3 regions of the Hymenobacter sp. FMD4 genome follow, and region 2 is predicted to be linked to each of the others. Evidence: riboswitches for the same ligand, from Rfam matches in the RefSeq annotation. Region 2 holds a riboswitch; each other region holds the start of a gene.
What was found. Region 2 has a riboswitch for cobalamin ahead of AC5FXY_RS01975 (TonB-dependent receptor). Riboswitches for the same ligand answer to the same signal wherever they lie in the genome.

Region 1 (10,533 bases), on a different contig from region 2:
TCGCACTTTGGTAATGGCCTGTACAAACCGCTCGAAGGCAATGGGCTTCAGCAGATAGTCGGTTGCGCTCAGCTCATAGCTCTGCACGGCGTATTGGTCGTAAGCCGTAGTGAAGATGACGCGCGGGCCAGGACTAGGTAGCAGCTGCACCAGCTGCAGGCCCGTAATGCGCGGCATATGAATATCGACGAAGACAATATCGACGGGATGATCCTGCACAAATGCCAGACCTTGCAACGCATCGTGGAACTGCCCCTGCAGTTCTAGAAACGGTACCTGGGCACAGTAGCCGGCCAGCAAATCCAGCGCCAGTGGCTCATCATCGATAATGACGCAGGTAAGTGGGCGACTCAACGCAGCTGAATCCATAAACACAAACGCATGTAAGGTATAGCCATGTGGAAGGCGACGGTCGTTCCTTTAAGTTAGCTGCAAATCAAGCTGTACGCGGTGCATTCCAGCTGCGGCACGAACCAGTAGCTGGTAGCGCTTCGGGTAAAGCAGTTCCAGACGGCGGCGAAGGTTGGTCAGCCCTACCCCGCCGGGCTGCGCCAGACCAGCACCACCAGCCGGTGGCCCCACGGCATTTTCAACGACAAAACGCAGCAAACCATTTTCTTCCACTTCCAAGGTAATGCTCACTGCCGGACGGGCCGACAAGTCGCCGTGCTTGAACGCGTTTTCAACCAGCGGCTGCAGGAGCATGGGCGCAATAGGCCAGGCAGCGGTGGCCTCACTCTGGTTGTGAAATACAATAGCTTCGGCCCCGTTGGCAGGCAGCCGCAAGCGCTGCAAGTCCAGAAAGCTGCGCAGGTGACCCAGCTCTTTGGCCAGTGGCACGGTGTCGGCGCTGCTTTCGTAGAGCATGTAGCGCATGATTTCGGAGAGGCGCAGCACCGCTTCCGGGGCGCGGTCGGACTTCTGACTGGCCAGCGAGTAAATGTTGTTTAGGGTGTTGAATAGAAAATGCGGATTGACCTGCATTTTCAGCAACGACAGTTCCGTAAGCAACTGCTGGCGCTCCAACTCGCGGCGGTTGCGCTGCCCACGCAGGTAGTCGCCGGTAATGCGCAGACCCGAGCTGAAGAATATGGTCATCAGCCCCATTAAGCTGTAAGGAACGATCATATGCAAAGCCTGTGGGGCTTTGGGGTCGGGCACCAGTACTGCCATCAGGCTGGAGGCGCCAAAGCGCAACGGCACGTACAGCAGCAGCAACAGCAATACTCCCCCGATATAAGCGCCCAAGCGGCCATGCGCCAACGTGCGCGGAATGAGCAGCATCCAGTTGGAGTAGAACAGCCCCGCCGACAGTGCGTTGGTAAGAACGCTGCGTAACAAAACAGAAAAAAGCGGGAGCGACGTCTTGGTGCTGTTGTGGTTGAACACCACGTTCAGCCCATCGAGCAACAGCAGGACACTCCAAAAAAGCACGTGCACCCACATCGGTACACCCGCCGAGTCGCCACCGTGGGGCCACCAGTCCAAACGGGCAAAGGCTCGTAAGCGGGCTACCCGGGGCTCTGCGGGCTCAGAAGCAGCGGAAACGGAAGCAGTAGATAATTCCACAAACGGAAGATACTTAGTGCCAGCAGCTACCAGCGCGTTTTTCAACCAACCACTCTTTTAGACGCCCCAACTGCGCCGCTGACACCACGAACGGAGCTTTAAACTCCTCTAAGCCTCCGCAGTGCTACTGGGTAGCTGGTTTGGGTAGCCAAAACGCGCGTTGCGGGTAGTCAATAACCACTTGGTTGAATATTCCGTCGCGGTTCTGAAAGGGCCGGTAGGTTTGGGCAGTTGTTTGATTCACCCACTGCCCGCTGCCATGACCGCTTCCCTACTGGTAGAAACCCAGCGCCTGACTTTCGCCTTCGGTGCTCGCCCTATCTTGCATGAGGTGGACCTAGCGGTACCGCAAGGCAGTATTTATGGCTTTCTGGGGCCGAACGGTGCTGGTAAAAGCACCACGTTGCGCTTGCTACTGGGCTTGTTGCCGGCGCGGGCTAGCTCCATCCGACTTTTTGGTCATGATCTTGCGCAGCACCGCTTGGCCGCCCTCAGCCGCGTCGGGGCCCTCATCGAAATGCCTTCACTCTACGACCACCTCTCGGGCTACGACAACCTAGAGGTGACGCGCCGGCTGCGTGGCCTACCCCGCCACCGAACTGATGAAGTGCTAACCGTGGTAGGCCTAGCCGCCGATGCCCACCGTGCCGTGCGGGAATATTCACTAGGCATGCGGCAGCGGTTGGGCTTGGCGCTGGCGTTGCTGCCTGACCCCGAGCTGCTCATCCTCGATGAGCCAACCAACGGCCTTGACCCGAATGGCATCATCGAGATGCGTCAGCTACTGCAGCGCTTGCAGCGCGAACACGGCAAAACCATTCTGCTGTCGAGCCACCTCATCAGCGAAATCGAGCGCGTGGCCACGCATGTGGGTGTGATTCAGCAAGGCCGGCTGCTGTTTCAAGGCAGCATCTCGGCGCTGCAGCACCGCCAGCAGGGTCATACGCAGCTTATTATCGAGACTGATGATGCGGAATGCTGCCGCAACCTGCTGCCCGCCGACTTTGGCGCGGCCGCTTTGCTCAGCCCGGGCACGCTGGCCTTGCCCTATCATTCGCAGGAGCAAGCTGCCTATCTGGCCCAGCAGCTGGTGACGGCCGGCCAGCCCTTGTACGGGCTGCGGTGCCAGCAGCCCAGCCTCGAACAAACCTTCCTGCACCTGACCGAAAACGCTCTTGCTCAATGAACACCGCCGCTAGCTTTTCCGCCCCCACCTGGCCAGTGCAGCTCCGCCGCACCCTAGCCGCCGATACCCTAAAGCTGAAACGTACCGCAGCACTTTGGCTGGCACTCGGCAGCGGCGCCTTGCCCGTGGTCCTGTCCTTTCTGATTTACTATTTCAAGGGGCAGCACCTACTCAAACTGGGTGAAAACCCATGGCCGTCCTACGTATTGAGCAGTTGGCGCACGGCCAGCGGCCTGCTGCTACCACTGTTTGTGGTGCTGCTCACCAGCCTGGTGCTGCACATTGAAAACCAAGCCAACGCTTGGAAGCACCTGTACGCCCAGCCGGTGAGTCGTGCGGCGGTGTTTGGCAGCAAGCTGCTTGTGTTGCTCGGGCTTAATATGCTGGCGCAAGTTCTGTATGTAGTCGCGCTGCTGGTTTCGGGTTGGCTGCTGGGTATACTACGGCCTGATCTGCACTTTCAGACAAACGCGGTGCCGGTAGCAGCGGCGGGCGTGCTTCTGATGCATACCTACCTTGCCACGCTCGGGTTATTGGCCATTCAGTACGTGGCAGCGCTATCGTGGCGCTCATTTGCCCTGCCCGTAGCTTTGGGTATGGCCGCTACCATTGCCGCACTCACTTTGCTCCGCTGGGAATATATCGACTGGGTTCCGTATACCGCGCCGCTACTAACGCTTCGCGACAGCACGTCGCATAGCCAGCTCCCGACCATGGCTGCTTCCTTGGCCAAAGCAGAGTGGATTTCGCTGGGCTGGTTTGCGCTAGCATCGGTTCTGGGCTACTTGCTACTCAGCCTTCGACGGGAACGATAACCTGATGTTTCTCAACCTATTGTCATTACCCCACAATTTTCCCTACAAAGAATGCAACCCTTGCTATATGCTGGTCGACCATTGACCGAAATGCAAGCAAATGATATGCAGTGGCTTCTGCATTCACATCCTTAAGTAACAGGAGGCTTATACTGACTACCTAACCTCTACAGCTTGGTTATCAATCACTATTAAGTTTGATTATTTTATAACAAGGTACCTTGTTTAACAAAATACCAATCTTGACCTTTACACCCGAATTGATTAAGAGCCTATTCCACTCACCGGTACTGGATACTGTTGGTCGCCGGTGACTACGCTTCGCCTGATTTTTCTTAGCCCGTCCACCCACTGCGGGTAGTTTTCCCTCCTCTTCGCTTAGCTACACCCACTGATATGAAACACGCCGTACTGCTTTTGCTGGCATCGTCCAGTCTGCTTTCTGGCAATGCCCTCGCGCAAACGCCAGCCCCGCGGCCGGCCGGGCCACCCGCTGGAGCTCCAACGGGAGCCCCTGGTGCCCCCGCCACTCCGGGCACCAAACCGGCGGTAATCTCTACCCCGACCCCGCGCGGCAACGGCCGCATCAGCGGCACGGTGGTAGACGCTGCTACCAAGCAGCCCGTGGAATTTGCTACCCTGGCGCTGTTGCCCGCCACTGGCGAGCAGCCCCTCGACGGCACCGTGGCCGATGACAAAGGCCGTTTCACGCTGAAAGGCCTAGCGGCGGGTTCCTACCGCTTGTCGATCAGCTTTATTGGTTACGGCAGTCAAATACAGCCCGTGACGCTGGAAGAGGGAAAGATGAGCCTCGACCTGGGCACGGTAGCACTGAAGTCGGAAGCCAAGCAGCTGGGCGAAGTGACGGTGACCGGCGAACGACCCGTGGTGGAAAGCAAGCCCGACCGCCTGGTGTACAATGCCGCCCAGGACAACACCAACAAGGGCGGTACCGCCGCCGACGTGCTGCGCAAAGCCCCGATGGTAAGCGTAGACCCCGATGGCAACCTGCAGCTGCGCGGCTCCGGCAACGTGCGCGTGCTCATCAACGGCAAGCCCTCGGCTGTGGTGGCCGGCGACGTAGCCGAAGCACTAAAGCAATTGCCCGCCGACCAGATCAAGAACGTAGAGGTGATTACCTCGCCTTCGGCCAAATACGATGCGGAGGGCTCGGCTGGCATCATCAACATTGTGTTGAAGGAAAATAACCTGCAGGGCATCAACGGCAACGTGGGAGTGGCCGTGGGTACGCGTAACTCCAACGGCAACTTTGCCCTGAACGCCCGCAAAGGAAAACTGGGGCTGTCGTCGGCCATGAATGGCTGGGCTTTCTATGCCCCCGGCGAGCAGCGCGTCGACCGTGTAGACCGTGACGTACGCAATACGTTGAATCAGGGTACTATTGGCCGCCTGACCCAGCGCAACGAGGGCCGGGCGCAAGGCGGCGGCGGCAACGCCCGCATTGGCTTGGAATACGAACCGGCGCCGAACCACGCCGTGAGCTTGTCGCTGAACGGCAACTTGTTCCGCAACCGCAACGAAGCGAACATCTTCAACACCTACACCCTCGACGAAGGCTCCGTTGATCCGCGCAATCAGCAACTGGGCAACTATACCCGCGACTTTAAGCAGCGGTTTCAGATGCAGAGCTACGACCTGACGGGCACCTACACGCGCAGCTTTGGCCAGAACAGCCGCCGCGAGTGGACGGTACTGGGCCAGCACAACCGCAACCGCAACACGCGTCGCTATGAGCTCGACCAGTTTTCGCTGACCGAGCCCGATGTTATTGCCTTCGAGGAAGAAAGCCCCAACACGGCTCGCAACCTCGAAACAACCCTGCAAACCGACTACGTGCATCCTATCGGGGATAAGCAAACAGTAGAAGTCGGCGGTAAAATGATCCAGCGGACGGTGACCAGCGACTTCCGCGTGAGCCGCACCGGCCCCGATGGCGTGCTGCGCGAAGACCCGCGCCTCACCAACAAATACGATTACGACCAAGACGTAATGGCTGCGTACGGTACTTACGGTACCAGCTTGGGCAAAAAATACAATGTGCGGCTGGGCGCCCGCGTGGAACGTACCGATCTGAACGGCGACTTCGAAGGCCAGGACCAGCCCTTCAAGCTGACGTTTACCAACGTGCTGCCCAACGTAGCCCTGACGCGCAACCTCAAACAGCCCGGCTCGTCGCTGCGCTTGAGCTACTCGCGCCGCATTCAGCGCCCGAGCGTGTTCTTCCTAAACCCCTACCGCAACGAAGCCGACCCGCGCAACATCTCGCAGGGTAACCCGGAACTCGATGCCGAATTCACCGACAACTACGAGTTGAACTGGAACGCCTTCGTCAAGAAGTCGACCATCAATATTTCGCTCTACTCGCGGCAGACCAACAACGCCATCGAGCGGGTGTATAATACAGATGCTGAAGGCCGCGTCATCTCGACCTTTGGCAACGTAGCCCAAAACCAAACCTACGGCGCCAACTTCTTCGGCTCGATCAAGCCGCTACCGAAGTGGGACATCAGCGGCAACGTAAGCATGTTCTACGTGTACCTCTACAGCCGTACCCTCCGAGACCTGGGCCAGCGGGGCAGCAACTCGGGCTTTGTGTACTCGGCCAATATCAACTCGGGCTATAAGTTTGAGAAAGGCCTCAGCGTGCAGTTCTTCGGCATGCTGAACTCGCCGCGCATCCAGCTACAAGGTCGCAACTCGCCCTGGCAGATGTACTCCATCGGCTTGCGGAAGGAGCTGCTAAAGGGTAAGGCCGACTTCACGCTGAACGCTGACAACCCCTTCTCGCGCAACATCCGCTTGGTGAACGACTTCGACAACGGCCGATCTAGCTCCACCAACACCACGTACGTGTTTAACCGCGGCGTACGGGGCGCCTTCAGCTACCGCTTCGGCAAGCTGGAGAATAAGCCGCGCCGCCCGAGCCGCAGCATCCGCAACGACGACCAAAAGGCCGGCGAAGGCGGCGGTGGCCAGGGAGGTAACTAAACCAGGTAATGAGTGACAGGTTACACATTCGTAGCTCGTCCGCATCAGCAAACCGGCCCGGCTGCTCTCGCAGCCGGGCCGGTTCTTTTTTCTCGGTACCTCAATTCACGTTACCTCATCGTCTGTCCCGTCATCCCCGGTTCCAAATGGCCCAGGCGGCTTCGGCTTGCAGGCAAAGCATTTCGAAGCCGTTTTGCGTTTGGGCGCCGCCAGCGCGGCCCCGACGCATAAATTCGGTTTCGCTGGGATTGTATACCAGATCAAACAAGTAATGCTGCGGCGTGAGGGCTTCGTAGGGAATGGGCGGGTACTCGTCCACGCGCGGGTAGGTGCCGAGCGGGGTAGTATTGATGATGAGCGTATGCGCGGCTACCAAGTCCGGGCTCAGTTCGGCATAGGTGAGGCCCAAAGCCAGCTCGTCGCGCGAGACAAACCAGCTGCGTATGTCCAGCTCCCGCAAGGCCACTTCTACGGCCTTGGCCGCCCCACCGGTACCCAGAATAAGCGCCGAAGCAGGTTCGCCACGCAACGGATAAAAACGCTGCAAAGAGTCGCGAAACCCCACGTAATCGGTGTTGTGCCCGATGAGCCGGCGGTCCGCATCAAACTGAATGACGTTGACGGCACCTACCCGCCCCGCCGAGGCGTCCAGCCCATCGAGGTAAGGCATGATTTGCTCCTTGTAGGGAATGGTGACGTTGAGCCCGGTAAGGTCAGGCCGGCTGGCTACCAGGGCCGGTAAGTCGCGGATGTGCTCTAGTTCGAATGGCTCGTACGTACAGTCGGTCAGGCCTAGGTGCTCAAACTTCTGCGTGAAGTAAGCCGGCGAAAAAGAATGCGTCAAAGAGCGACCAATAAGACCGAATTCACGAGGCATAGACAACGGATTTTACCCCGAAAAAACAAAAAAAACCGTCCCCGCCAAATAGCCGGGACGGTTTTCTACTTTCTAATGTACAACTACGCCTGACGCGGAGCCGAGGCGAAACGTTGCTTCAGGAATTCTATGACCACGGGCAACACCGACACGGCTATAATCAACAACGTGAACAAGCCAAAGTTTTTTTGGATGAACTCGATGCTACCGAGGAAGTAGCCGGCCACCGTCAGCGACGTTACCCAGATTACACCTCCTACCAGGTTGTAGGACAGAAACTTGCCGTAGCTCATGGTGCCCACGCCGGCGATGAAAGGCGCGAACGTGCGCACGATGGGCACGAAGCGGGCGATGATGATGGTTTTGGCACCGTGTTTTTCGTAGAACTCCTGCGTGCGGATCAGGTACTCTCGCTTCAGGAAGCGGTAATCGCGCCGGAATACCCGCGGCCCGATGTAGTCGCCGATGTGGTAGTTGAGCGTGTCGCCGAGCACGGCGGCCACAATGAGCAACAGGATCAGCAGCGTCACGTTGAGCGGGCTGTTGGGCAGCGCGGCCAGCGAGCCGGCCGCAAACAGCAACGAGTCGCCGGGGAGGAAGGGCAGCACCACTACGCCGGTTTCGACGAAGATGATCAGGAACAGGATGGCGTAGGTCCAGACGTCGTATTGCTGAATCAGCTCGGCCAGGTGTTTATCGAGGTGCAGGACGATGTCGATGAAGTCCTTAAGTATTTCCATGCGTGCAGAGATTATCCTGCAAAGTAAAGCCCTATCCTGCAAAGGCTCGTCATCCAAGGGCGTAACCTGCGGCTTATCATCGGCTTCGAAACGGCAAACAGCCCCTCTCCAGCGTCAAATTATCGGCTGTTTTACGCCGCCAATCAGCGCGGCCACACTAGGCTGGCAAGGAGGCGCACAGGAATTACAGCACACTGATGGGCACTTTGTGCTCGTCGATGGCCACGAAGGTGAACGTACCGGCCACGGCGTGGTGCCGCGAATCGGAATACATTTCTTCGGTGAAGATGTCGACCTGCACATCGAGGCTTTTGGTGCCGATGCGCGAAACCCGCCCGATCAGCTCGACGATGGTGCCCGCTGGAATGGGAATCCGGAAGTCAATCTTGTCGGAGGAGACAGTAACCATGCGCTTGCGGCTAAACCGGGTGGCGGCAATGAAAGCCACTTCATCCATGAGCTGCATGGCCGTGCCACCGAACAAGGTGTCATAGTGATTGGTGGTGCTGGGAAATACCGCTTTGAAAATGCGGGTTTCGGCGTGGGCAATGCGTTGGGCGACGTCGGTCATCGAAAAAAAGGAAAAAGGTGAGGCCCGCACCTGCGTTTGGGGCGGACCTCGGGGCTTACTTCCCTCATCGAATATCATCGGACGCGCAGGCAGGCACTGGCCGCCTTGCTCCTGCGCTTGTTGGGCCCAGGGCACACCGTTCCTCTGTATTCGACGGTGGCTCTAAGTCGCGAAAGCACGCGTCGCATCGTAGGTAGGCAAGTCTCCTGGCTCGTAACGGGAAGGCCGTCCTTCTCACCGCGCGGCGGCAATGGACCTAAGTGACTTTCCTTGATTGTGTTACTTACAGTTGCGCGTCAGCCCGTGAATTACACACGGTTCCTTTTTAATGCTGCCGAGTGGCAGCAACCTTTCTACGGCAGTTGCGGATGACAAAGAACTGGCCGCAAGTATAGCGCCTAGCCGGGATACTTGTGGCTTACCGTTACCGAGCGGCCACGTGCCAGACGCGGTTGCCGGCGTCGTCGGCCACGAGCAGGGCGCCATCTGGAGCCACGGTTACGCCGGCAGGCCGGCCATACACCTCACGGGTATCCGGATTAGCAATAAAGCCCGTCAGGAAGTCCTCCATGCCCCCACTAGGCTTTCCGCCACTGAAAGGCACAAAGGCGACTTTGTAGCCCGAAAACTCCGAACGGTTCCAGGAGCCGTGCTGCCCGATGAAGGCCCCGCCTTGGTACTTCGCCGGAAAAGATTGTGCGTTGTAAAAGGCCAGGCCCAATGAAGCCGTGTGAGGCCCCAGGGCTACATCTGGTGCAATGGACTTCGCGACCAGATCGGGCCGCTCGCCTTTGCGGCGCGGGTCTTCCTTCTGTCCGAAATACGCGTAAGGCCAGCCGTAAAAGCCGCCTTCGCGCACACTGGTCAGGTAGTCGGGCACGAGGTCGTCGCCAAGTTCGTCCCGCTCGTTGACGGCCGTCCAGAGCACCTTTGTACCGGGCGCCCAGTCCATACCCACGGGATTACGCAGGCCGCTGGCAAACACGCGCTTGCCCGAGCCATCTGGGTTAATTTCCATGATCAGAGCCCGGCCCCGATCTTCTTCCTCGCCGCGTTCCATCACGTTGGAAGCCGAGCCGATGGACACGTAAATCTTGGAGCCGTCGGCGTTAGCCAGCAGGTTGCGGGTCCAGTGGTTATTGTAGCCACCCACGGGCAGGTCGAGCACCTTCTCCCCTTTGCCGCTGATTTTAGTCTGGCCTGGCTGGTACGGAAAGCGCAGCACAGCATCGGTATTGCCCACGTAGAAATAATTGCCCACGATGGTCATGCCGAAAGGCTGATTAAGATCGATCAGGAAGGTTTCGCGCAGCTCGGGCTTGCCGTCTTTGTTGGCATCCCTGAACAGGGTAATGCGGTTGGCGCTGGTTTCGCGAATGGAGCGCGACTCTTTCATTCCTTCCTTTTTCTCGCCCTTGGCCGTAGAGGTGCGCGGCACCGTGTTAGACTCCACCACAAAAGCGTCGCCGTTGGGCCCGATGTATACCCAGCGCGGGTTTTGCAGGTCGCGGGCGTACTCCGTAACGGTAAAGCCAGCCGGTGCCGTGGGCGTCTTGCCCGCTGGCCAGCCAATGACTTTGCTGAACTTGATTTCAGAAGGTGTGGCGTACGGTTCAGGCAGTTGGACTTCCTGCCCGGTCGTACCTTGCGGCTCGGCCGGAACGGCGCCGGTCTGGCCGTTGGCTTGCGGATCGGTTTGGGTATCGGCGGTATCAGAGCGCTGCTGGCTGCAGCCGATGAGCAAGGCTCCGGCAGCCGTCAGCAGT
Region 2 (10,533 bases):
GCATGCGGGTACTGGCGTACGGCGCGGTGTTGTTCAGGCGTACCAGCTTGCCGGGGGTGCTGGAGATTACATTATACGGCGCTTGCGAGTTGTAGCGCGTAATACCACCGCACAGTACCCACACGTTGCCGCTGGCATCCTGCACCAGCGAGTTTGGCCCATCCGATACAGTCAGGGTCGTTTCTACCTGGTCCGTGGTAGTATTAATAACGGTTACCGTGTTTTCGTCCGAGTTAGGTACAAACAGCTTCCCGTTGGCCACCAGCGGCTGCTCGGGCAGTTTGCCCACCGGGATAGTGCTGGTTACGGTGTTGGTGCCCAGGTCAATAACTGCCACGCGGCCGCTTTGCCCGAAGGCTACCCACTCGGTCAAATACGCTTTGGTGCCGGCTACTGCTATGTAGCGCGGCAGTGCCCGCCCGCCGATGGTAGCTACCGCATCAAACTCGGGGAGTCGGACCACTTCTACCTTGTTGCTGTTATTGACCACGATGTAGCCCCGCTCGCCCGCTACAGTCATGGACTGCACCACGTCGCCGAGGGCACGGTTGTTTACGCGCTGAAACGGGTCTTTTTCCGACTGCCGGCTCGTGCGCTCAATCCCGCTTACCGAGCCGTTCGGCGTACCGAACTGGCCTTGATTCACCACGAAAATATCGGGCTTCAGGGTCGTGGTTACATCATCGTCATCGTTGTTGCACGAGGCCAGTGCCAAACCAGCGAGAATGGGCAGCGCCAGCGTACGTAGGCGTGCTTGCAGCGAAAAGTGTTGCATTGAAAGGAAGAGAAAATGAATGTGTTATTGCCAAACCACTCGCAGGCTCAGGGCAACGGAGCGCCCTGGCATAGCCCGGAAAGCGTAATTCTGATAGGTGGTATTCACCAGGTTGTAGCCCTGTGCCAGCGCTGTCAGCTGCCAGCCTGCTAGTCGAAATGTGTAGCCCGCCGAGGCATTGACTAAGGCATAGCTGGGCAAATAGCTCGTTGCGGAAGCATCGGTGTAGCGCAGGCCGTTCAGCGTGAGGCTGCTAATCAGCGTCCAGCCCTGCCAGTGCTGATCCACCGATAGGTTGGCAGCATGCAGCGGCACGTAGGGCAGCTGGCGGCCCACGGGGTCTTCATCGATGGTGTAACCCTGGCGTTTCTGGGCGTGCGTAAACGCGTAGCTACCCCGGGCCGTCAGGCGGTAGGCGCCCGGTTGCCAGCGCACCTGACTGCTAAACTCGACCCCCTGCGTGCGTACCTGGCGCAGGTTGCGGGGGCTCCAGTAGCCTTGGACCGGGTCAGGTGTCCATTGCACCCAGTCGTCCACCAGCAGATGATAGGCGGCTAGGTCGGCCTCGGCCGTCAGCTGTCCGTCGGCCGTCCACCAACCTTCGTAGTGCAAGCCAGCTTCGTAGCCAAAGCCCGTTTCGGGGAGCAGATTTGGGTTGCCGCCGGGGCGCCAGTATCGTTCGTTGAGGGTGGGGGCGCGGTAACTGCGTGCGGCGTTGCCTTTCAGCCACAGCTGTTGTCGGCCGCTGCCCCAAGCCTGCCACTCGGCGCCCAGTGTGGGAGCGAGGGGCGGGCGTCTGTCGGGAATCAAGGCTTGGCGCGTGTTCAGCGTCAGCCGCAAGCGCGGGCTTGGGTCGTAGCGCACCAGCCCGAAGCCAGCGAAGCGCCATTCGGTGACGGCGCCCCGGTAGCCATCCACGTCGGCCACAAACTGCTGCGCCTCGCCCCCAAACCGCAGACTCAGGTTGGGTGCCGCCTGCCAGGTATGCTCTGCTTGGGCCTGCCGGTTGTGCGTCAGCGAATGGCTGGTGCGCAGGTTATCATTGTGGTATTCGATCAGGTCGGTAAACGAGGCCACCCGAACGGCCGTTTCGCCGTGCGCATGCTGATGGCGGTAGCCCAGCATCATGCGGGCGCTCTGGTCCCACTGGCGGGCGTGGTTATTGGCCGAGCCGATGGCCGGCTGAATTTGGCGCGTGGCATCCGTCAGCCACACGGCACCCAGCAGCTCGTCGCGGCGGCCGAGGCGCACCCGCAGGTCCTGCACGAAGCTGGTCTGACGCAGGGCCGCATTTTCCTGACGGCGAAGTACTGTGCCCGCAAATTCCGGAGATTCGTATTGAAAATCGTTCTGTGCCGTGCGATGCATAAAGCCCGTACGCACACTTACGTGCTTGTCGCGCACGCTGCCCTCTACATTGAGGGCGCGGGTGCCAAAGCTGCCGACTTCCACTAAGCTGCTTAGGCGGGTGCCTTGCGGCAGCTCGCCCGGGCCAAGCACTACGGCGCCGCCCATGGCCCCGGTGCCGTACAAAGCTGCCGCCGGACCGTGCTGCACATCGATGCGGCCCACCGCCGAAACCGGTAACAGGGAAAAATCAGCCTCGCCCAGCGTCGGAAAATTCAACGAGAAGCCGTGCCACAGCACTGCCGTATGCCGCGCCGAAGTGCCGCGTAGCGCAATGGAAGCCAATTGGCCCGGGCCGTAATTTTTAAGGTAGATAGGGGAGCGGGCCGACAGCGCATCGGCGACGGTGCTGGCCTGAAAGGGCGCCAGCGCGGCGGAGTCCAGCGAGGTGAAGTGGCTGCCGGCGGCGTAACGGGCCGGGCGCAAGCCCTGCACTTGCACCGAAGGCAGCACATGCCGCGCCGTATCGGGGCGCTGAGCCCATGCGGGTATCGTTCCCGCCGCTAGCATTGCGGCCGATACCCACAACCGCCGCGGCAGTTGTTCAGGAAGAAAAGCGAACATCCGAACCAAAGTTTTCGATAGCGAAAATTTCGGTCCAGAACCCTGCAATCAGCTGGTCAGCTGCTCGCAAAGCCGAGGCAGAATCAGGCAAGAGGACCCGCAGCGGCAAGCCGGGGCCAATAACGATTCATTCTCCGCCCGTCCTCCGCAGGCGCCGAACACTGAAATGGCATAGGCAGGTCTCCTGACTTGCTTCGCGCCCGGCGGCCTTCCCATTCCTCAGGCTGCCGAAGCAGCCGTCATCGAAACAGTGGCGAAGAGAGGCCTGACGCTGGTAATGAAGCTCACAGTTGCGGGGACAGTCGCCGATTTGCACGGCATTCCCTTTTCAGCCGCGCCCCCCAATCGGGGTTTGGCCACCTATGCAAACGCAAAGATAAGCACGGATTTTTCGTATTCGCCGCATTGCGCCGCTCGTATCCCATGCTGACCGAAAGGCAAAGCCCGAGCAATACCCTGCTTGGCGTGCACGCACCAGCAGAACGCGGTGCTACGTACAGCAAGGCCATGAAACTCTCCCGCGCCTACTACCAGCAGCCCGATGTGGTGGCTATTGCCCGTGACTTACTAGGCAAGTACTTGTACTCCCTCATTGATGGGGTGCTTACCGGCGGCCGCATCGTCGAAACCGAAGCGTATGCCCACGTCAACGACCAGGCTTGTCACTCGCACTTGGGCCGTTTCACCAAGCGAACCAGCGTGATGTATGAAGCCGGCGGGGTGGCGTACGCTTACCTGATTTACGGCCGCTACACGCTGTTCAATATCATTACCAACGAATCTGGTAAAGCCGATGCCGTTCTGATTCGGGGTCTGGAGCCAACGGAAGGGTTGGATGAGATGCAGCTGCGGCGCGGCTTAGGCTCCGTTACCTCCAAGCTCACGGCCGGCCCGGGCTTGCTGACTCAGGCCTTGGGCATCAGCACCGCGCATTACGGCACCGACCTCACCGGCAACCTTATCTGGCTGGAAGACCGGGGCGAAGCCGTAGCCGACGAATCCGTACGGGTCAGCCCCCGCGTAGGAATAGACTATGCCGGCACCGATGCCGCTTTGCCTTGGCGGTTTCGCATCATGGGCAGCAAGTGGGTGAGCCCGGCGAAATAACCCATAAACCAGCGGCCCCAAACCGGGAGGGTTGGGGCCGCTGGTTTAGTTTTCAACGATGGGTTCCGGCGCCACGTGGGGCTGGTGATAAAGCCGGTCGCAGACCAACACTATCAGTCGGCCCCGCAGATCGGTAGTGGCCAGAAGGTAGGTAGTGCCACCCTCCCGGATGCCCGTGCGGTAGCGAAACTCCGCAACGGAGTCGGGAAAGTTGCGCACCGTCACGTGGGCGCGTTGCTCAGGACCAAGGTGGGCGAGGAGCTCTTTTTTGTCGTAGCGGCACAAGGCGCGGCAGTGGAAAACCCGGCCGGGAAAATCCTCGCGCAGCGTGTTGGAGGTGTAGAGGTGGCTGTGTTGGTGCAGCTTCAGCAGATTGTAGCTCGTACCGATGCTCTTAAACCCGCCGGCTTTGAGCACGGCTACGTTGGGCTCGTAGATGTAATCCTGCGGCTCCGCGTACCGGGGCACCGCTTTACTCTCGCGGGTGCGGTTGGTGCGAAAGGTCTGCTCACGCCCATCCCGCATGAGGTTTATGGTGAGGCGCTCCGGGTCCACGGCCGCCTCTTGGCCCAACTCGTACAGAACCTCTTTGCACTCGTTGTCCACAGCCACCACCCACAGGCGGCGCACCCGTCCGAGTTCTTGCACTGCCAAGTCGATATCGAGCATGGGCGACGTTTTGAGCAGCACGCGCTCGGTCTTGCGCAGCAGCAATGGCAGCAGGCGCAGCACGTCCGGCTCACAGTCGGCCAGACGAAATATTTTCTTGTCAGCCGTGTCGCGGCGGGCCGGATCGAGGTAAATCCAATCGAAGTGCCCATCGGGTTGTTCGCGCAGCCAAGCCGCGGCATCCCCCACATGCAACTGCACATTCTCAACGCCGAGCACCCCGAGGTTGTGGCGCACTACTTCCACCAGTTGCGGATTGCGTTCCACGTAATGCACTTCTTCCACCTGCTGGGCAAAGAAGCTGGTGTCCACACCGAAGCCGCCGGTCAGATCAGCTATGCGCGCGCCACGCACCAAATCAGCTTTGAAAGCTGCCGTGCGCGCCGAGGAAGCCTGCTCCACCGATAAAGCGGGCGGAAACACCAAGTCGGGATTGGCCGCCCACATCGGTAACTTGGCCTTCGCCTTTTGGCGGGCCTGAATCTGGCGTACCAACTCAGGTATAGGCAGCTCGGGATAACGCCGGGCCTGCAAAGCCAGCGTAGCGGGGTCGTCGTGCAGGTGCTCAGCTACGTATTGCCGAGCCGCCGCCGACAGCGAAAAGTCCATCACAGCCATAAAGCGCTTAAAGCGCAAAAGTAAACAGCAGAACTAGCGCAGCGTCCAGCCCACCAGCAGCTGTGGCCGGCCCATGGGGGCCGTCACACCCAGTAGGTCAGGCTTAGCGCGCTCTAGTCCCATACGGCGCGCCGCCGGTAAGGTGGCGTTGTGGGCCTCTACCGAGCGCATAAAATGCTCGTTGGTCCGGCGCGTAATCAGGGCGTTTGCCAACAGGCTGCCCAAGGCAGCGCCAATTAGCACTTTCTGATTGTTATTGAAATACTGTTGCGTCTCGCCCACCAGAATTTGGCGGCCATAAAGGCCCACGGCGCCCACAAAAGCCAGCCGCTCACCTAGGAACAGCCATTTTTGGCGGCGGTAGCGGTTGAGGCTGGCCAGCGCTTGGGCGTCGTCGGCTACGTAAGGGCGCAACCGCTGGCCAAAGAAGCCCGCACTCTTAAAATCCGGACTGTTGCCAATGGTAAACCAGAAATTTTTCTGCTGACCATTCAAACCGCGCGACGCATCTTCAGGGCTCAGCCGAATATGGTTGGCCGGCACTTTTGCCTCTTGCGCCTGAGCAGCGGTGCTCAGCCCCAAGGCCATCGGCAGTGACAAAGCAAATAGGCGGTAGCTACGCACCAAGGCAGTAGGTTGGAGAGGGGGCATGCAACAAAGATAATAGACAATCAGCCAGATAAAATCACATATCCGGGTGATGCCAAGTCAACAAAACTTCGGCCGGTTACGTTCTCAACCCCGTCACATCCAGTGTCTATTTAATCATCTTCACATGAACCACCCGCTCAAACGTTTTAGTCGCCTGCTTTTGTATGCTGCTCTGCCAGTGGCCGCTCTCGCTAGCTGCAGCAGCGACGACGACGATACTACTCCTGTTGTACCCGACCGGGGCCGGGTGCTTATTTCGCACGCCGCTGCCGCAGTCAACACCCAGGTAACGGCCTTTGTGAACGACCAGCAAGTGAGTCAGCTCAATTACGGACAAACCAGTAATTACTTGGACGTAAACGCCGGTTCGCCTACCCTGCGCATCAACAACGGCACCCAAGTGGTTTCGTCCCAGGCGCTGACCGTGGCCAAGGACCAGAATTACTCGGTTTTTGCATATTCCCCCACAGCTACTATCGGCAGTGCCGCCCTGCTCACTGTATCTGATGACTTGACGGCGCCGGCTGCTAACCAAGTGAAAGTACGCCTAGTGCATTTAGCAGTAGGGGCACCTTCGCCGGTTCGGCTCACTGTGCCTTCAGCCATTCCCGGAGCCCCCGGCACCGATGTAACCCAGGATGTGGCATTTGGTGCCGCTTCAAGCTTTGTGGCACTTAATGCCGGGTCCCTCAACTTAGGCATTACGGGCGGTGCGCCGCGTGCCCAAATTCTCAGTGTAGGAGATGGCACCGGTACCGGCACCGGTACTAAAACCTACGAAGCTGGTAAGATTTACACCATCGTGGTGCGTGGAATTAGCGGATCGGGGGTCCCCGCCGCTCAACAAACGCAGGCTGTTATTATCCAGAACAATTAGCGAATTATTCAACCGCAGACCTTTTAAAAGCCTGGGCCATTGGTCCGGGCTTTTACTTTGCTCGCTTACGCCGAACAAATTGGCTACCTTTGTAGTTGGATTGCGAAAATTCCAACATTATGGTTGAGACCAAGACCTACGTTCCTTACAAGGTAAAAGACATTTCGCTGGCCGAATGGGGCCGCAAGGAAATCCGTTTGGCTGAGGCTGAAATGCCGGGTCTGATGGCTCTGCGCGCTCAGTACGGTGCCAGCAAGCCCCTGCAGGGTGCCCGCATCGCCGGCTGTCTGCACATGACTATCCAAACGGCCGTTCTGATTGAGACGTTGCAGGCGCTGGGCGCTGAAGTGACGTGGTCGTCGTGCAACATCTTCTCTACTCAGGACCATGCTGCTGCTGCTATTGCCGCGGCTGGCACACCGGTATATGCTTGGAAAGGCATGAACGAAGAGGAGTTCAACTGGTGCATAGAACAGACGCTGTTCTTCGGTGAAGACCGTCAGCCGCTGAACATGATCCTCGACGACGGCGGCGACCTCACCAATATGGTGCTGGACCGCTTCCCCGAGCTGGTATCCGGCATCCGTGGTATTTCGGAAGAGACGACTACTGGCGTACTGCGCCTTGTGGAGCGCATGAAGGCTGGCAAGCTGCCCCTGCCCGCTATCAACATCAACGACTCGGTAACGAAGTCGAAGTTTGACAACAAGTACGGCTGCAAAGAGTCGGCAGTGGATGCTATCCGCCGCGCTACCGACGTTATGATGGCCGGTAAAGTAGCCGTGGTAGCCGGTTACGGTGACGTAGGAAAAGGTACCGCTGCCTCGCTGCAGGGTGCCGGTGCCCGCGTAATCGTGACGGAAATCGACCCGATCTGCGCGCTGCAGGCTGCTATGGACGGCTTTGCGGTGAAGAAGATGGCCAATGCCATCAAGGAGGCTGACATTGTCATTACCACCACCGGCAACTGCGACATCGTAACCGAGGAGCATTTCCGTGCGCTGAAGGATAAGGCCATCGTCTGCAACATCGGTCACTTCGACGATGAAATCGACATGGCGTGGCTGAACAAGAACTACGGCCACACAAAGGACACCATCAAGCCGCAAGTGGACCTGTACACCATCGAGGGCAAAGAGGTTATCATCCTCGCCGAAGGCCGTCTGGTAAACCTGGGCTGCGCTACGGGTCACCCCTCGTTCGTAATGTCGAACTCGTTCACCAACCAGACGCTGGCTCAACTGGAGCTCTGGCAGAACCACGGCAGCTACGAAAACAAGGTGTACACCCTGCCCAAGCACCTCGATGAAATGGTAGCCCGTCTGCACCTTGCCAAAATCGGCGTGGAGCTGGACGAACTGAACGACAAGCAGGCTCGCTACATCGGTGTACCGGTGGAAGGCCCGTTCAAGTCGGATCTGTACCGCTACTAAGAGACGCTTAGATTTTTAACAAAAAGCCCCGCCTGATTCTCAGGCGGGGCTTTTTGGTTTTTTACTCAGACGAAAATTTAATCGTTTCTTCTGAAAGCTGACCATTATAGAAGTCAGTGCTGGACCATAGCATTAAGCCCAGCAGCTTCCATTGATGTTCCATCAGCACATTATACTCTAAGTTCTTTCCCCGTCGGATGATATTCGCATATCTGGGTTGCCAATTATGACCAAGTGTAAACCCGCTTACGGAGGCATGCAAGGTCTTTGGCTCAAAGCTGCCTTCCTGACGCATTCCGCTGCCCATAATATCCAATTTCATATTACTACCAAGGGCCTGCGTTGATGTCAATGAGATGTTTGTATCGTTGAACGATACCTTGCCAGCTTCTAGGAGATTTTGAGGTGAATCGGAAAATTTACTGCGAGAACTAGAGCAGGTAGTGGCTACAAAGCCAATAGCAAAAATAGAGGCGGTAGCCCAGCCAACTTTCTGTTGTAAAGCTCTAAAGACAATGTAGCTAGCGTATAGAAAAAGAATTAGTAGCGCAACGTTCACGCAAGACCAAAGCAGATACATAAAAGATGGGTTAAGTGATTCGTAAATATATGCCTGTTGTTGTGATGCGGATATGATGTTCGAGGTTTACAACCACAGCAGCACAATACACGATATTTACGGCCGCTATGCCCGTAACGCTTTCCGTCGTCATCATTACTTATAACGAAGAGGCCAACATTGCCCGCTGCCTACAGGCCTTGGACGATGTAGCCGACGACGTAGTGATAGTTGATTCCGGCTCCACCGACCGCACCACTGCCATTTGCCAGGAGTACGGCGCCCGCGTGGTGCATCACCCTTTCGAGAGCTACGTGCAGCAGAAGAACTTCGCCACCGCCCAGGCGCGCTACGACCACGTACTGCAACTCGACGCCGACGAGGTGCTAACTGAAGAGCTGCGAACCGAAATTCGGCAGATCAAAGCCAACTGGCAGGCTGCCGGTTACACCCTGCCGCGCCTCACCAACTACTGCGGCCACTGGGTGCGCCACGGCGGCTGGTATCCTGACCGCAAGCTGCGCCTTTACGACCGCCGCCTCGGCAGCTGGCAAGGCCACCTGCTGCACGAGCGTTTTGAAGTGGCGGCGGGGCAGCCGGTGCAGCCGCTGCATCATGACTTATTGCACTACTCTTACGATTCCATTGAACAGCACTTGGCGCAGTTCAACCGCTTTAGCAGCATCGGGGCCGAAGAACTGGCCGCTCGCGGTAAGCGCGCTGCTACCTGGCAGCTGTGGCTTAAGCCGGTATGGAAATTTGTGCACATTTACTTTATCCGTTTGGGGCTGCTCGATGGCTTTGCCGGTCTGAGCATTGCGTATCTGTCGGCTTGTAGCGTGTTTGTCAAATACGCCAAGCTGCGCGTCCTAAATCAGCAAGCTGCCCGCCGATGAAAACCTTTCTGGTGAGCCGCACCGACGCCATTGGCGACGTAGTGCTGACGCTGCCCATGTGTGGTTGGCTCAAGCAGCAGTTTCCTGGCTGCCGGGTAGTCTTGCTCGGGCGCAGCTACACCCAGGCTGTGGCCGAAGCCTGTCCCGCCGTTGATGAGTTTCTGAATGATGACGAGCTGCGTAGCCAGCCGCTGACCGAGCAAGTCACCGTTTTGCGCGCCCTGAAGGCTGACGTCGTGCTCCACGTTTTTCCTAATCGGCGCTTGGCTACCGTCGCCCGCCGAGCCGGCATTCCGCAACGCGTCGGTACCCGCAACCGATGGTTTCACTGGCTGACGTGTAACCGCTTGGTTTCCCTAAGCCGGCGGCATTCGCCCTTACACGAAGCCCAGCTTAATTGCGAACTGCTCCGCCCCCTGGGCCTGACTGCCGTGCCTGCTTTGAGCGAGCTGGCTGGGTTGGGTAAGCTGGTAAGTACCGGAGCCGACGTTCCCAACGAACTGCTGACCATGTTGCGTCGTGCCACTCCGGCTCAGCGCAATGTAGTGCTGCACCCAGGCTCCCGGGGCAGCGGCCGCGACTGGCCCTTGGATTATTACGGCCAGTTGGCTCGGTTGCTACATGCTCAGCGGCACCGCGTGTTTGTTACAGGCACGGCGGCGGAAGGGGAGAAGCTCCTGCCTTGGCTAAAGGAACACGCCACTTTTGTTACCGATCTGACGGGCCGCCTTAACCTGCAACAACTCATTGCCTTTATCAGCCTTACCGATGGTTTGGTGGCCGCCAGCACCGGGCCGGTGCATTTAGCCGCAGCCCTTGGCCGGCACGCTCTTGGGCTGTATGTGCCTATGCGCCCCATGCACCCGGGGCGTTGGGCACCTGTAGGGCCACGGGCCGAGTTTTTGGTGTTTGAAAAGCCCGACTGTAATACCTGCCGGCAGGGCGCCTCGCGCTGCTCCTGTATCCAAGCAGTAGAG
Region 3 (10,533 bases), on a different contig from region 2:
ATAGAAACTTATGCCTTCGCCAAAACACAAGTTGCTGTACACTGGCGAGTTGCTGTAGACCATAACAGGATATGAATAGGATCCTGTATTGGGGTTGTTGTAAATATTCAACACGCGGCGCCCGTATTGAGGCACATAATTGGCCGCCGCGCTGCTGTATCGGAACCTTGTGGTTTTGACCAACTTCCCATTCAGGTCGAAATACTTTAGTTGCTTGCACCGCAGACCGTAATACGGTTCAGTTACCGTTACGCGGTAAGTTGTATCATGGCTGATCCCGGCGAAAGCAGGGTATTCGGCGCATGTGCGGTTGTTCAATGTGATGGTGTAGTAGGCGTTGCCTAATTCCACTGTGACCTCGCCTCTTGAACCCGAACGCACCAGTTCGTAACCGTCGTCGCCGCGAATGGAAAAGGAGCTACGGCAAGCGGTGCTTTGATCGGGTAGGCTCCACGTGATGCGGCGGGGCTGGCGGTTGCTTAACCAGAAGCGTCGGGTAATCGACTGCCCTTCTGCTGCGTCTACGGTTGCATCGGTGATACGGCGTTGCGTTGTTTGGACGCTGCGGTTGTGCGGCGTTTCATACTCGTACCGGAGTGTTGCCCCAGTTGGGTAAGTAATGCGCTCTAGTATCAGGGACCGGGTGAGTAAGGTGTCAGGCGACTTGTTAGCAACCTTGTTGTGAAACCCTTGCGGGTGATTCGCAAAATACACCAATGTGTTGTTGGCAGATTGGCCGTTGTAGAACCCAAAATGGTCTTGCGCAAAAGAAAACCGCTTAGGCAGGACTGCCTGTTCGTTGTAGCCAAATAAGTACGCCGGCTCGTGCGCTTCTTTCAGCGAAACGAGTTTAAGCCGTTGATGCAGGTACTGTTCTTCGGCCGGGGCCGAATTGTGGGTGGGGCTGCTGAAGTATGCGTGGGTCAGCGTGAACTCTTTCAGAACCTCACCGAGTAGGTTCTTGAGCACGATCCGGCTTAAGCGGTGGCTACCTGGGACGTCCAGGCGCTCGGCCGTATCGTATGCGAACTCAACGGCCCCGGTGCGGCTAGCGATTTTAGTGAGGCGAAGAGCGCTAACCGCTTGGGTGCGCTCAGTGTACACATCCGGAAAGTTCATGGCTGGAATATTGTGGTATTCCAGTGGCTCGCTGTATTCCTCGTCTGTCCCTAAGTAAGTGCTGTAACGGTTGCGTTCATAGGTGAATTGGATGGTGTCATCTGTGGCCGTCACGATCCGGCTCAGGTGCCAAGTGGATGTGTAATTGCCATCGTAGTTTGCCGGGCGGACCAAGTGCCCGTTGCGGCGGAGTTGTGTGCTTACTGACTCGAGATCGGCGAAAACGTATTGATTACCTGATGCATCTACGGCACTGAAATAAGGCCCTTGCGGACCGTTAAGCAGCTGCACATGCGTGGTGCTCCTGGGAATACCGTAGCAGTTTCCCGCCGAATCAAGAGCGAATTTGCTGCTTAACGTCGGCGTGCGCAGACTGAACTCGTCCGGCTCGGTATCGATCAAGCCTTGCATGACGCGCTCAGCAAAGTAATACTGTTGATAGTAGCCGGGGGACGGTTCCGGGTCATCGCATGAAATGTAACCTGCGCTGTTTTGCGCCGTCAGCATCCGCGAAAACGACCGGTGGGTTTTGTACAACTCGTCGTTCAGATCCGGTTTGCCCTTTACCGTTACGGTCACAGCTCCTCCGGCATTCAGCACCCACCCCAAACCCACATTGGTGGCGGATTCGTCCACGCGGATGCCGCTGCCTCCCGTGTAGGCCAAGGCAACGGCCGCGGGATAAGTCCCAGTACGTAGCGTAACTACGGGTATGCTGACCGGCACTTGCCCAGTTGCATTCACGTTGGACTCAGTCGGTACTTTGCTGAAACGATACGCTTCAGTGGGAGGTGGCAATACTGTTGTTTCCCAAGTAAAAGGTCCGTTAGGGCTTTGTGTCTGTGCGTGCGTGTCCTTCAATCCGCTTATAAAGCACGCCAACGCGGCAAATAGTAACCTAGACATCATAAAGTAGAAAAGTGCTTATTCATCAGACGTTGTGACCCAAATCGCAGTGCAGGGCATCTGAATGGCTAGAAACTAAAATGAACAAGGCATTACCAGGACGTGAACGAACCGGTTAGACGACATCAGGTCGAGCCTGGCCAGAGGTACTTGGTTGCCAAAGGGCATGTTCTCCGTGGAAATGGCAGGGCAGGCAAGCCGCTGCCGGAAGCCATTGCGCCTGCTCCGCCAAGCGTGCCGCAAAGCATGCAAAGGGAGACAGCATCCATGCAAGTGGGTGCTGCAACCAGCGGCGGAGAATACGTAGAGGGTGGTTCACGCGGGCAATACAGAGGCCTTCCAGGTGCGTACTGGTTCGGTTACTGTTGCAAAGGCGTGAGACGAGGGGGCGGAGCATTCTTCAACGGCCGCAAGCCGCCGCTAAAAGTCTTGCAATATTAATAGGCTATAGTCTCTTCCAAAGAGCGCTGAGTGAAAAAATGTATGGTTTCGAATAGGTGAGTAAACGAAACCTTCATTTTACTGAACAATAGCGAGGGAAAAGAGTGAGCTAAATAATAAGACGTACTATGCAGAAGACTTTTCACTTTAAAACAAACCACCTCATTGCTCAGGACTCCTTGTTCAACTCTGTCGTAAGCGAAATATTAGCAACTTGTTGACCATCAGTCAAATCCTTGCAGAGATGACCCGGCAGGATAGCTCCGGTAACGCCGACTTGGCGATGGTTAACCAGCACTTGGGTGCCCCCTGCCGGTTGAGCTTCGCCGAGTGACTTTACTAACGCTTAGTTTGATATAGTGCGGGGCCTGGGCACCTTTTATAAGTCCACTGCCGGGGAAACCTACCCTTCTGGTAAGGTCAGCAGTTAAGCCGCCCGGGCCTTGATCAGCCTACTAGATGAATACGGGCCTTCAACTCTTCCTTGCACGAGCGGCTCACCGGCACGTACTCTTTGCCGAGCAGCACCGAGCTCTCTTCGTAGGCCTGTACGTGGTCCAGGTTGACGATGTAGGAGCGGTGCGTTTTAAGAAACTGGTCGGGTAGCTTTTGCTCCAGTTCTTTGAGCGTGGAGTCAAACACGAAGTTTCCCTTGGTCGTGTGCAGGCGCACGTAGCTCTGCAGGGCCTCAAAGTAAAGGATGTCGCCGAGCAGCACTTTCACGTGGCCTGAGCCTTTGCGCACAAACAGGTAGTCCCGAAACTTGGGGCATCGCTCGGCCGGCCCCAATACCTCGGTGCCCGCCGCCGCGATTTCCGTAACGGGTCCCGTGGGCCCCGCCTGGTAGGCGTTGTAGAGGGCCAGTTCCAGCTGCGCCCGCAGGGAATCGTCCGTGAAGGGCTTGACCAGGTAGCCGTAGGGCTGGGCCAGCTTGGCCCGGTTCAGGGTGGCGTAGTCCGAGCAGGCGGTGAGAAACACCACCGGGACGGCGAACTGCCGGCGCACGAGCAAGGCCGTGGCAATGCCATCGCAGTCGCCGGCGATGTTGATGTCCATCAGTACCAGCTCCACCGGCTGGCGGGCCAGCACCTGCAGGGCTTCGTCGCTGGTATCAACGGGCTCCAGGGGGTGGTGACCCAGCCGGCTTAGCGTGCGGGCAATCTCATTGGCAATCAGGATTTCGTCTTCTACAATCAGGACGGTAGACATAGGTAGCGCGGTGGTAAGAAAGTAGTTTTAAAACCGTTATCAGGGGCGGGTAACTTCGATGCAGGTGCCCGAGGGGTGGTTGGCCGTGGCCGTAACCGTGGCCTTGAGCTGCTTGGCCAGCGAGGAGACCAGGTGCATGCCCATCGATTCTGCCTGGCCTTTAAGTCCGCTGCCGGGCAATCCCACGCCGTCATCCATTACCCGCAGCTGAAACCCGTAGGGGCACTTCTTTTTGCAGAGCGTGATGCGCAGGCGCCCGCGGCCCCGCGGGCCAAAGGCATGCTTGTAGGCATTGGTGACCAGTTCGTTGACCAGTAAGCCGAAGGCGCTGGCGTCTTTGGCTTCCATGATCACGGCATCCAGCTCCGCCGTTAATTCGATGGGCTTCTGCGCCGAGTTCAGCGAGCGGTGGAGCGACTGCAGCAACTCGGTCAAGTAAACATCCAGGCGGACCTGGGCCAGGTTGGCGGACCGGTACAGAAACTCGTGCACCAGCGCCATGCTTTGGATGCGGGCCTGGCTACCGCTCAGCACCTCGACCAAGGCCGGGTCCGAGGAGCGGCTGCATTGCCAGGATAGCAGGCTGCTGACAATCTGCAGGTTGTTTTTAACCCGGTGGTGGATTTCCTGGACCAGCACTTCCTTTTCGGCGATGGCAGCGCTGATTTCCTGGTGGGCACGGGCCAGCAGGTTTTGCTGACGCTGCAGGCGCCCGTAGCAAAGAGCCGCGGCAACCAGCCCCAGCCCCAGCAGCCAGGCTACCCCCGCCAGGGCGCGTTGGCGCTGCTGCTGCTCCCGTGCCGTGGCGGCCGCCGTACGGGCCTGTTGGGTCAGCAGTTGGATTTGCTGCTCCCGCACCTGGGCCTGCCAATCCACCGGCAACGGAAGCGGAGTGCTTTCCTTGCCGTTTGCTGCGGGCAAGGGCTGGATGACGGCCGGGGCCCCAGCCGACCCGGTCGCTAGCGGAAGACGGCTGAACTGCCCTGAGGCGGCATCCGGCAGGCGCGGCGAAAGCAGGGCCAGGCCAAGTAGCACTACTGCCAACGGCATAACGAGCAGCAACGGGGAACACTCAAATCAGCCGCCGCAGCAGTGCAGCTAATGGTAAGGATGCCGGGCGGCGTAGGTCCGCTCAGGAACTGCAGGTGCTCGCTTTCCTTACGCGGGAAGGCGGAAGCTAGAACTAGCATGCTACTTCGTTTGGTGGGAATGAGGAAGCATCATTCTTGCAACGAGCGAATGCCTTGCGCAGCAGGGGCTGGCCTAGCGGGGTAAGCTGCAAAGGAGGGGGTATTGGCAACCCGGAGACACCAGCGGGTTAAGCCGGGCCTTTCAGATTTCGCAGTTCAATAAGCTAGAGGTCTGCCCCTGCTTGCGAGGGCATTCGTCTACGATCGTAGCGGGCAAGTATCCTGACTTGTGCCATTCTCGTCAGCCTTCTCACCCGCAGGCAATGGCTATGCTGTTGACCAGAACTGGTTTGGCACTTACAGTTGCGCGACAGTCCGTGATTCTCACACGGTTCCTTTTTAATCCCGGCATTACCCGGAAACCTCGCTACGGCAATTGAAAAATGCAAAGAGCGTGTTGGGGGGTGAATACGGGCTTACTGTCCAGCTGGTTTCCTTCCATCGGCCCTGAAGGCCTCAAAAAGCTGGTTTTCACGACTCATGCCCGGGCATAAAAGGCTTGAAACCAACATCCGTGGCCCGGTACTCGGCAGAGGACCAGGCCACGGATTTGCGGGCGAAACTTCAACGGTTGTATGCGCTGGCGCAGCGCCCAGCAAGGCGTTTCTGCGTGGTATTGCAGGAGTACTGCCGGTAATAACCGGGTGAGCGCCCCCTCCCCTACCCCACCCACTCTTCGGGAACGGGAACTGCCACGGTTACTTGCCGGGAAGCTGTCTGCTGACGACGCTTGAGAGCTACTTTTTTACCGCTTGGGGGACATCATCTGGCGCATCTGCTTTTTCATCGCCTTCAGGATCTGCGCTTCGTGTTCCTCCCGGAATCGATTGAGGATGTTGTGGATGATGTCGGGGGCCGAGGCGCCATTGCCCAGGATAAAGCCCAGGTTGGTGAAGAACTGCTGGTGATCGGCCGTGATGCGCAGCGTGGTGCCCTTCTTTTCCGCTGAAGGCACAAACAGCGGGGCCAGGTCCAACTCGCCCGTGGCTACCGGGGCCGGGAGCGCCGGCTGCGCGGCCTCCGCTCCTTCCAAGTCATCGTCCTCTTCGGCTTCGTCTTCCTCATCAGCCAAAGCAGATGCGGCTGCCGGCGCGGCGGCTGGCCCCTCCCCTACCCGCTTCTGGGCGGCGGCTTTGCCGGCTGGCTGGGCGGGGGCGGGCCTATCTGCTGGCTCAGCCGCGGCTTTTTTTTCCTCTGGTTTACTTACCACGGGTGGCGGGGCCGCTGCCGGGGCCGCGACCGCGGGCTCCGCGGGCGCAGGGGTTACGAGCGCGGGAGCTTCCACCGGGGCCGGCGCGGCCGGCTTGGGCGCATCCCCCAGTAGGCTAAAGGCGGCTACGCCCGAGGTGAGGGCGGCAAGTTCGCGCTGGCGCCGCTCCGCGGCGGCCTCTTTCGATTCGGCTGGTTTCTTGGCCATGGGGAAGGTTAGTGGGCGTTCTCGTCGAGGGTTTCAGTGGCGGCAACCGGGGCGGGTTGCTCGTACTCCACGGGGGTGAAGTCGATGCGCTTGCCGGACGGGGTGAGCGTGCCTTTGCCCACCACCAATTCCAGGATCTCGGTGATCAGGCTGCCGAGGCCAAGCTTGCTTAATTCCCTTTCCGGCATCGGGAACATGGTGGAGCGCTTGTCCTTGATGCTGACCAGGGATTCCACCCGGCTGTTGAGCAGCGGGTAGCCCTTGTCGCGGAACAGCTCGGCGGTTTTGGTGTACACCGTGCGCTTCTCGGCCTTGAGGAACTTGTTCCAGAAGGCGTAGAAGCCGACCAGATTCGATTCGGGGCGCTGGGCCTGGGTGAAGTTGCCCAGGATGTGCATGTAGGACATGGTGGAGGCAATGGTGCCCATGTCCGGCTCCATGGGCAGGAAGATGTAGTCCACCCGCTCCAGCAGCTCGCTCAAGCCCACCACGTTGACCGTACCGGGGGTATCGACCAGAATAAAGTCGAATTCCTTTTCGGCCAGGGTGTCGATGGCTTCCACCGCTTTCTCCACGCTGGAAATGCCGATGGGATACGGGGTAACGCCTTGCTTGATCAGCCGCTCCTGAAAGGCTATGTCGGACTGCAGCAGCTGCTGCTCGTGATTCCGGTAGGCATGCAGGGTGTTCTGCGGATAGTCGCAGTCGAGCATGGCCACCTTGTAGCCGTAGAGGTAGCAGAGCGCCGAGGCTACGTGCGTCCCAATCGTTGACTTACCCGCCCCTCCTTTCTGGGTGGCAAAGGCGATCACAGTAGTTTTTTTCATGAAGAGAGAACGGGTTGACGGAGCGGCGACTTTATTAAGCGTGAAGCATTGCTTCGATGAATCACGGATGCAGTACTTCAATGGTGCTGTTCTTCAATTGCTATATGATACAATGAAGCTTCGAAGCAACGCTTCAAAGATATACAGAAGCTGCAATCTACCGAAGCAGAGAAGCAATTTATCTTTGAAGCATTAACTCGGTGCTTCACTGCTTCATGCGCTTAACGCTTCGATGATATATTGAACATATGAAGCAGTGAAGCAATAAATATACGAAGCTATGAAGCAAGATATCACTGAAACATTGAAGCAAAATAATATTGAAGCATGGATGCACTGAAGCACAAAAACGTTGAAGCGATAAAGCATGCTTCTAGTTAGGCACCAGTTGTTTATTTAGTGAAGCACTGAAGCAAAGAAGCATCGAAGCGAAAAGGCTATAGTTAGATATAAGCTTAATCTCTTGAAGCCCTTGAAGCATTGAAGCAACGATGTATTGAAGCTTAGAAGCACCATGCACTCAGACCAACTGCTCCTTTCCTGGTTTATAAAAAGGCACAAAAGCGATTTTGCTATAGCATCATGCTTGCTTCATTGAAGCACAGAAGCAATGACGCAGCGAAGCGTTCTTAGCGCTAGCCTAGCATCGTTCAACGTCCTCGTGCTGACGGCCCGTTCAACGACCAGCAAGCCATGTCATTGTGTACACAAACCTTGTTTGCTTCCCCAGTGACACCGCCCGATTCGCAGGCTTCTCGAACTTGGCTTGCTAGTCCAGGCGTAGTACATAGCCATAAAATGGGTTTGGCCGTAGGTTAGGGCTGTTAAGCAATTCTTAGAGGCATGATTAAAGAAATCAAACCAGCCGCAACGGAGACAACCCGCGACCAGCAGATGCACTTCCGGGTTACGGCCGAGGAAAAGAAAGCCATCGAGGCGAAGGCTATGGCCGCTGGGTTTAACAAAGTATCCGACTACCTGCGGGTGGTAGGAATGGGCGCAGAAGTAAAGGAAGTATTGCCGGCCGAGCTGCGCCGGCAGCTGGTGGGCATTGGCACTTCCCTAAATCAGCTTGCACGGTTGGCGCAGTCCGGCCAGGCATTTAGTCAGCACCAACAGCAGCTGCTGCAGGCGCTGGCTGTTATCCGGGGCCACTTGGTATGATTGCGAAAACCACCACCGGAAGCGACTTTGAAGGAGCGCTAACTTACGGGGCGGGCCAACGAAAGGACAAGGGAAAAGAGCCGGGGGAAGCACTGTTGCTAGTCGTCTCGAATGTTATTCCTGGCAGTCCGGTTGAGATGGCCCGGGAGATGCAAGCCATTGCAAGCCGGAGCAAAAAAGTGCTGAAGCCAGTGTGGCATACCGTGCTTTCCTGGAAGGAAGGAGAGGACGTAAGCCAGGCCCAAAAGGTAGCAGCGGCGCGTCGGTATTGCGAGTTGATTGGCGCGCCGATTGAGCGCCACCAGGTCGTCGTGTACGAGCACCGCGATAAGAAGCACGCCCACCTGCACATCTACCTCAACCGGGTGCCCATCGACGGCGGGCCCGCGCTGCGGACGGATAATAATTTCTACCGTCAGCCGGCTATCACCAAGCTCATAAGCCAGGAATTGGGGATGCGGCCCATCCCCGAGCGCCGCCGCAGTATCAAGGATCTGGACCCGCAAAAGGAAACGGCACGGGAGCAAGTGCGGCAAGTCCTGCAGCAAATCTTTACCCTGGCCGAAAGGGGAGGGGAGCAGTGGTTGGCCGCCTTGCTGCACAAGCAGCGAATTGCCGTGCGCTATACCCACGACAAAGGGGGGGCTTTGCGCGGGGTTAGCTTTGAGCTGAACGGAGTCGGCATCAAAGGCCAGGAGGTAGGCTTTAAGGCAGCGCAGCTGCGCGCGTTACTGGCGGAGGTAACCTCAAACCAGCGGCTCTTGGCTAAACCCGGTCCCGTTGAAAGTCGCCAGGTTCCTGCGGAAACTATAGCACCCAGCCGAGTCCGTAAACGAGGTCCCCGAAAGGGTTTGTAAGGCTAACGTGCGGCAAGCGAGCTAACCTTAGCCGAGCCACAGCGGCTCTGCTCAGGCTTAAGCCAATGCCGTTCACGGGCAATAGCAGCAGCTGATGCGCTTCTTTCGGCTACTCGTCAACTAATGTCCCCACGGGGCGGGAAGAGCTGGTAGGTTGGCTGTAAACCAACCTACCACTTGATGGAAGACGAAAAGGGATTACGCAAGATCATGGAGCTGATGCGCCTGCTGGCCATCGGGCTGCTGAGCCTGAACATTTACTACTACTGCTTCAGCTTTTTCAAAGCCCTGGGATGGGCTCCGGCCGTGGTGGAGCAGCTGCTGGTCAGCTTTACCCGGCACACCTTTCTCTTTACCGCCAGTTGGGTAAGCAAAACCCTGGCGGTGGTGTTTCTGCTGCTTAGCTGCCTGGGCACCCGGGGCCGGAAAGACGAGAAACTGCAGGGCATTTCCGTGGTGGCCTACCCAACATGGGTCTGGCGCTGCTGTACGGCGCGGACCTGCTGCGCAGCCTGAGGATGCCGGCCGGGTTGGCTACGGGGCTGTACGCCACGGTGGTCGCCACGGGCTTTTTGCTGCTGCTGAGCGCCGGCGCCTGGCTCAGCCGGTTGTTTAACAACGACTTGATAAAGGACATCTTCAACAAGGACAACGAGAGCTTTCCGCAGCAGGAGCGCCTGATGGAAAACGAGTACTCGGTGAACCTGCGCACCGAATACCAGCTGCGGGGTAAAAAGCGCCGCGGCTGGCTGAACGTCGTGAACCCGTTCCGGGCCACCATGGTGCTGGGCACGCCGGGCTCGGGCAAGTCCTTTGCCATCATCAACGAGTTTATCCGGCAGCACCTCGCCAAGGGCTTCTGCATGTACATCTACGACTACAAGTTTGACGACCTGAGCCGGATCTGCTACAACACGCTGCTGCGCCACCAGGACAAGTTTGACCGGCCGGTGGGCTTCTACGTCATCAACTTCGACAACCCCCGCAAAAGCCACCGCTGCAACCCGCTGCTGCCCGAGCTGATGACCGACATCGTGGACGCCTACGAAAGCGCCTCGACCATTATGCTGAACCTGAACAAGAGCTGGATTCAAAAGCAGGGCGACTTTTTCGTGGAGTCGCCCATCAACTTCGTAGCCGCCATCATCTGGTTTCTGCGGCTGGTGGAGAAGGGCCGGTACTGCACCTTTCCCCACGTCATCGAGTTCCTGAGCCTGGATTACGAAGAGATTTTCCCCGTACTGGCTTCCTACCCCGAGATTGAAAACCTGGTCAAGCCCTTCGTGTCGGCGTTTCAGAAGGACGCCATCGAGCAGCTGGAAGGGCAGATTGCCAGTGCCCGCATTCCGCTGGGCCGGCTGGCTTCCCCGCAGCTGTACTGGGTTATGTCGGGCAATGACTTT

Region 1: another riboswitch for cobalamin. It lies ahead of AC5FXY_RS17550 (acyl-CoA thioesterase); the one in region 2 lies ahead of AC5FXY_RS01975 (TonB-dependent receptor).
Region 3: another riboswitch for cobalamin. It lies ahead of AC5FXY_RS17030 (sensor histidine kinase); the one in region 2 lies ahead of AC5FXY_RS01975 (TonB-dependent receptor).

What each region holds. Positions count from the first base shown of each region.
Region 1 is NZ_JBZYWH010000022.1:63,549-74,081, reverse strand. It holds partial or broken gene AC5FXY_RS17585 (LytR/AlgR family response regulator transcription factor) at 25-369, opposite strand; gene AC5FXY_RS17580 (sensor histidine kinase) at 421-1,569, opposite strand; gene AC5FXY_RS17575 (ABC transporter ATP-binding protein) at 1,829-2,755, shown strand; gene AC5FXY_RS17570 (ABC transporter permease) at 2,752-3,570, shown strand; gene AC5FXY_RS17565 (TonB-dependent receptor) at 3,967-6,579, shown strand; gene AC5FXY_RS17560 (shikimate dehydrogenase family protein) at 6,710-7,456, opposite strand; gene AC5FXY_RS17555 (DedA family protein) at 7,540-8,196, opposite strand; gene AC5FXY_RS17550 (acyl-CoA thioesterase) at 8,381-8,767, opposite strand; cobalamin riboswitch at 8,947-9,135, opposite strand; gene AC5FXY_RS17545 (PQQ-dependent sugar dehydrogenase) at 9,192-10,533, opposite strand, start outside.
Region 2 is NZ_JBZYWH010000001.1:435,796-446,328, reverse strand. It holds partial or broken gene AC5FXY_RS01980 (DUF5074 domain-containing protein) at 1-775, opposite strand, end outside; gene AC5FXY_RS01975 (TonB-dependent receptor) at 800-2,746, opposite strand; cobalamin riboswitch at 2,904-3,125, opposite strand; gene AC5FXY_RS01970 (DNA-3-methyladenine glycosylase) at 3,254-3,853, shown strand; gene AC5FXY_RS01965 (class I SAM-dependent methyltransferase) at 3,899-5,158, opposite strand; gene AC5FXY_RS01960 (hypothetical protein) at 5,174-5,791, opposite strand; gene AC5FXY_RS01955 (DUF4397 domain-containing protein) at 5,916-6,668, shown strand; gene ahcY (adenosylhomocysteinase) at 6,788-8,101, shown strand; gene AC5FXY_RS01945 (hypothetical protein) at 8,163-8,681, opposite strand; gene AC5FXY_RS01940 (glycosyltransferase family 2 protein) at 8,789-9,556, shown strand; gene AC5FXY_RS01935 (glycosyltransferase family 9 protein) at 9,553-10,533, shown strand, end outside.
Region 3 is NZ_JBZYWH010000021.1:29,307-39,839, reverse strand. It holds gene AC5FXY_RS17040 (RHS repeat protein) at 1-1,785, opposite strand, end outside; gene AC5FXY_RS17035 (LytR/AlgR family response regulator transcription factor) at 2,914-3,675, opposite strand; gene AC5FXY_RS17030 (sensor histidine kinase) at 3,715-4,725, opposite strand; cobalamin riboswitch at 5,061-5,248, opposite strand; gene AC5FXY_RS17025 (hypothetical protein) at 5,611-6,282, opposite strand; gene AC5FXY_RS17020 (ParA family protein) at 6,291-7,109, opposite strand; gene AC5FXY_RS17015 (plasmid mobilization protein) at 7,953-8,273, shown strand; gene AC5FXY_RS17010 (relaxase/mobilization nuclease domain-containing protein) at 8,270-9,130, shown strand; gene AC5FXY_RS17005 (YWFCY domain-containing protein) at 9,311-9,646, shown strand; gene mobC (conjugal transfer protein MobC) at 9,601-10,533, shown strand, end outside.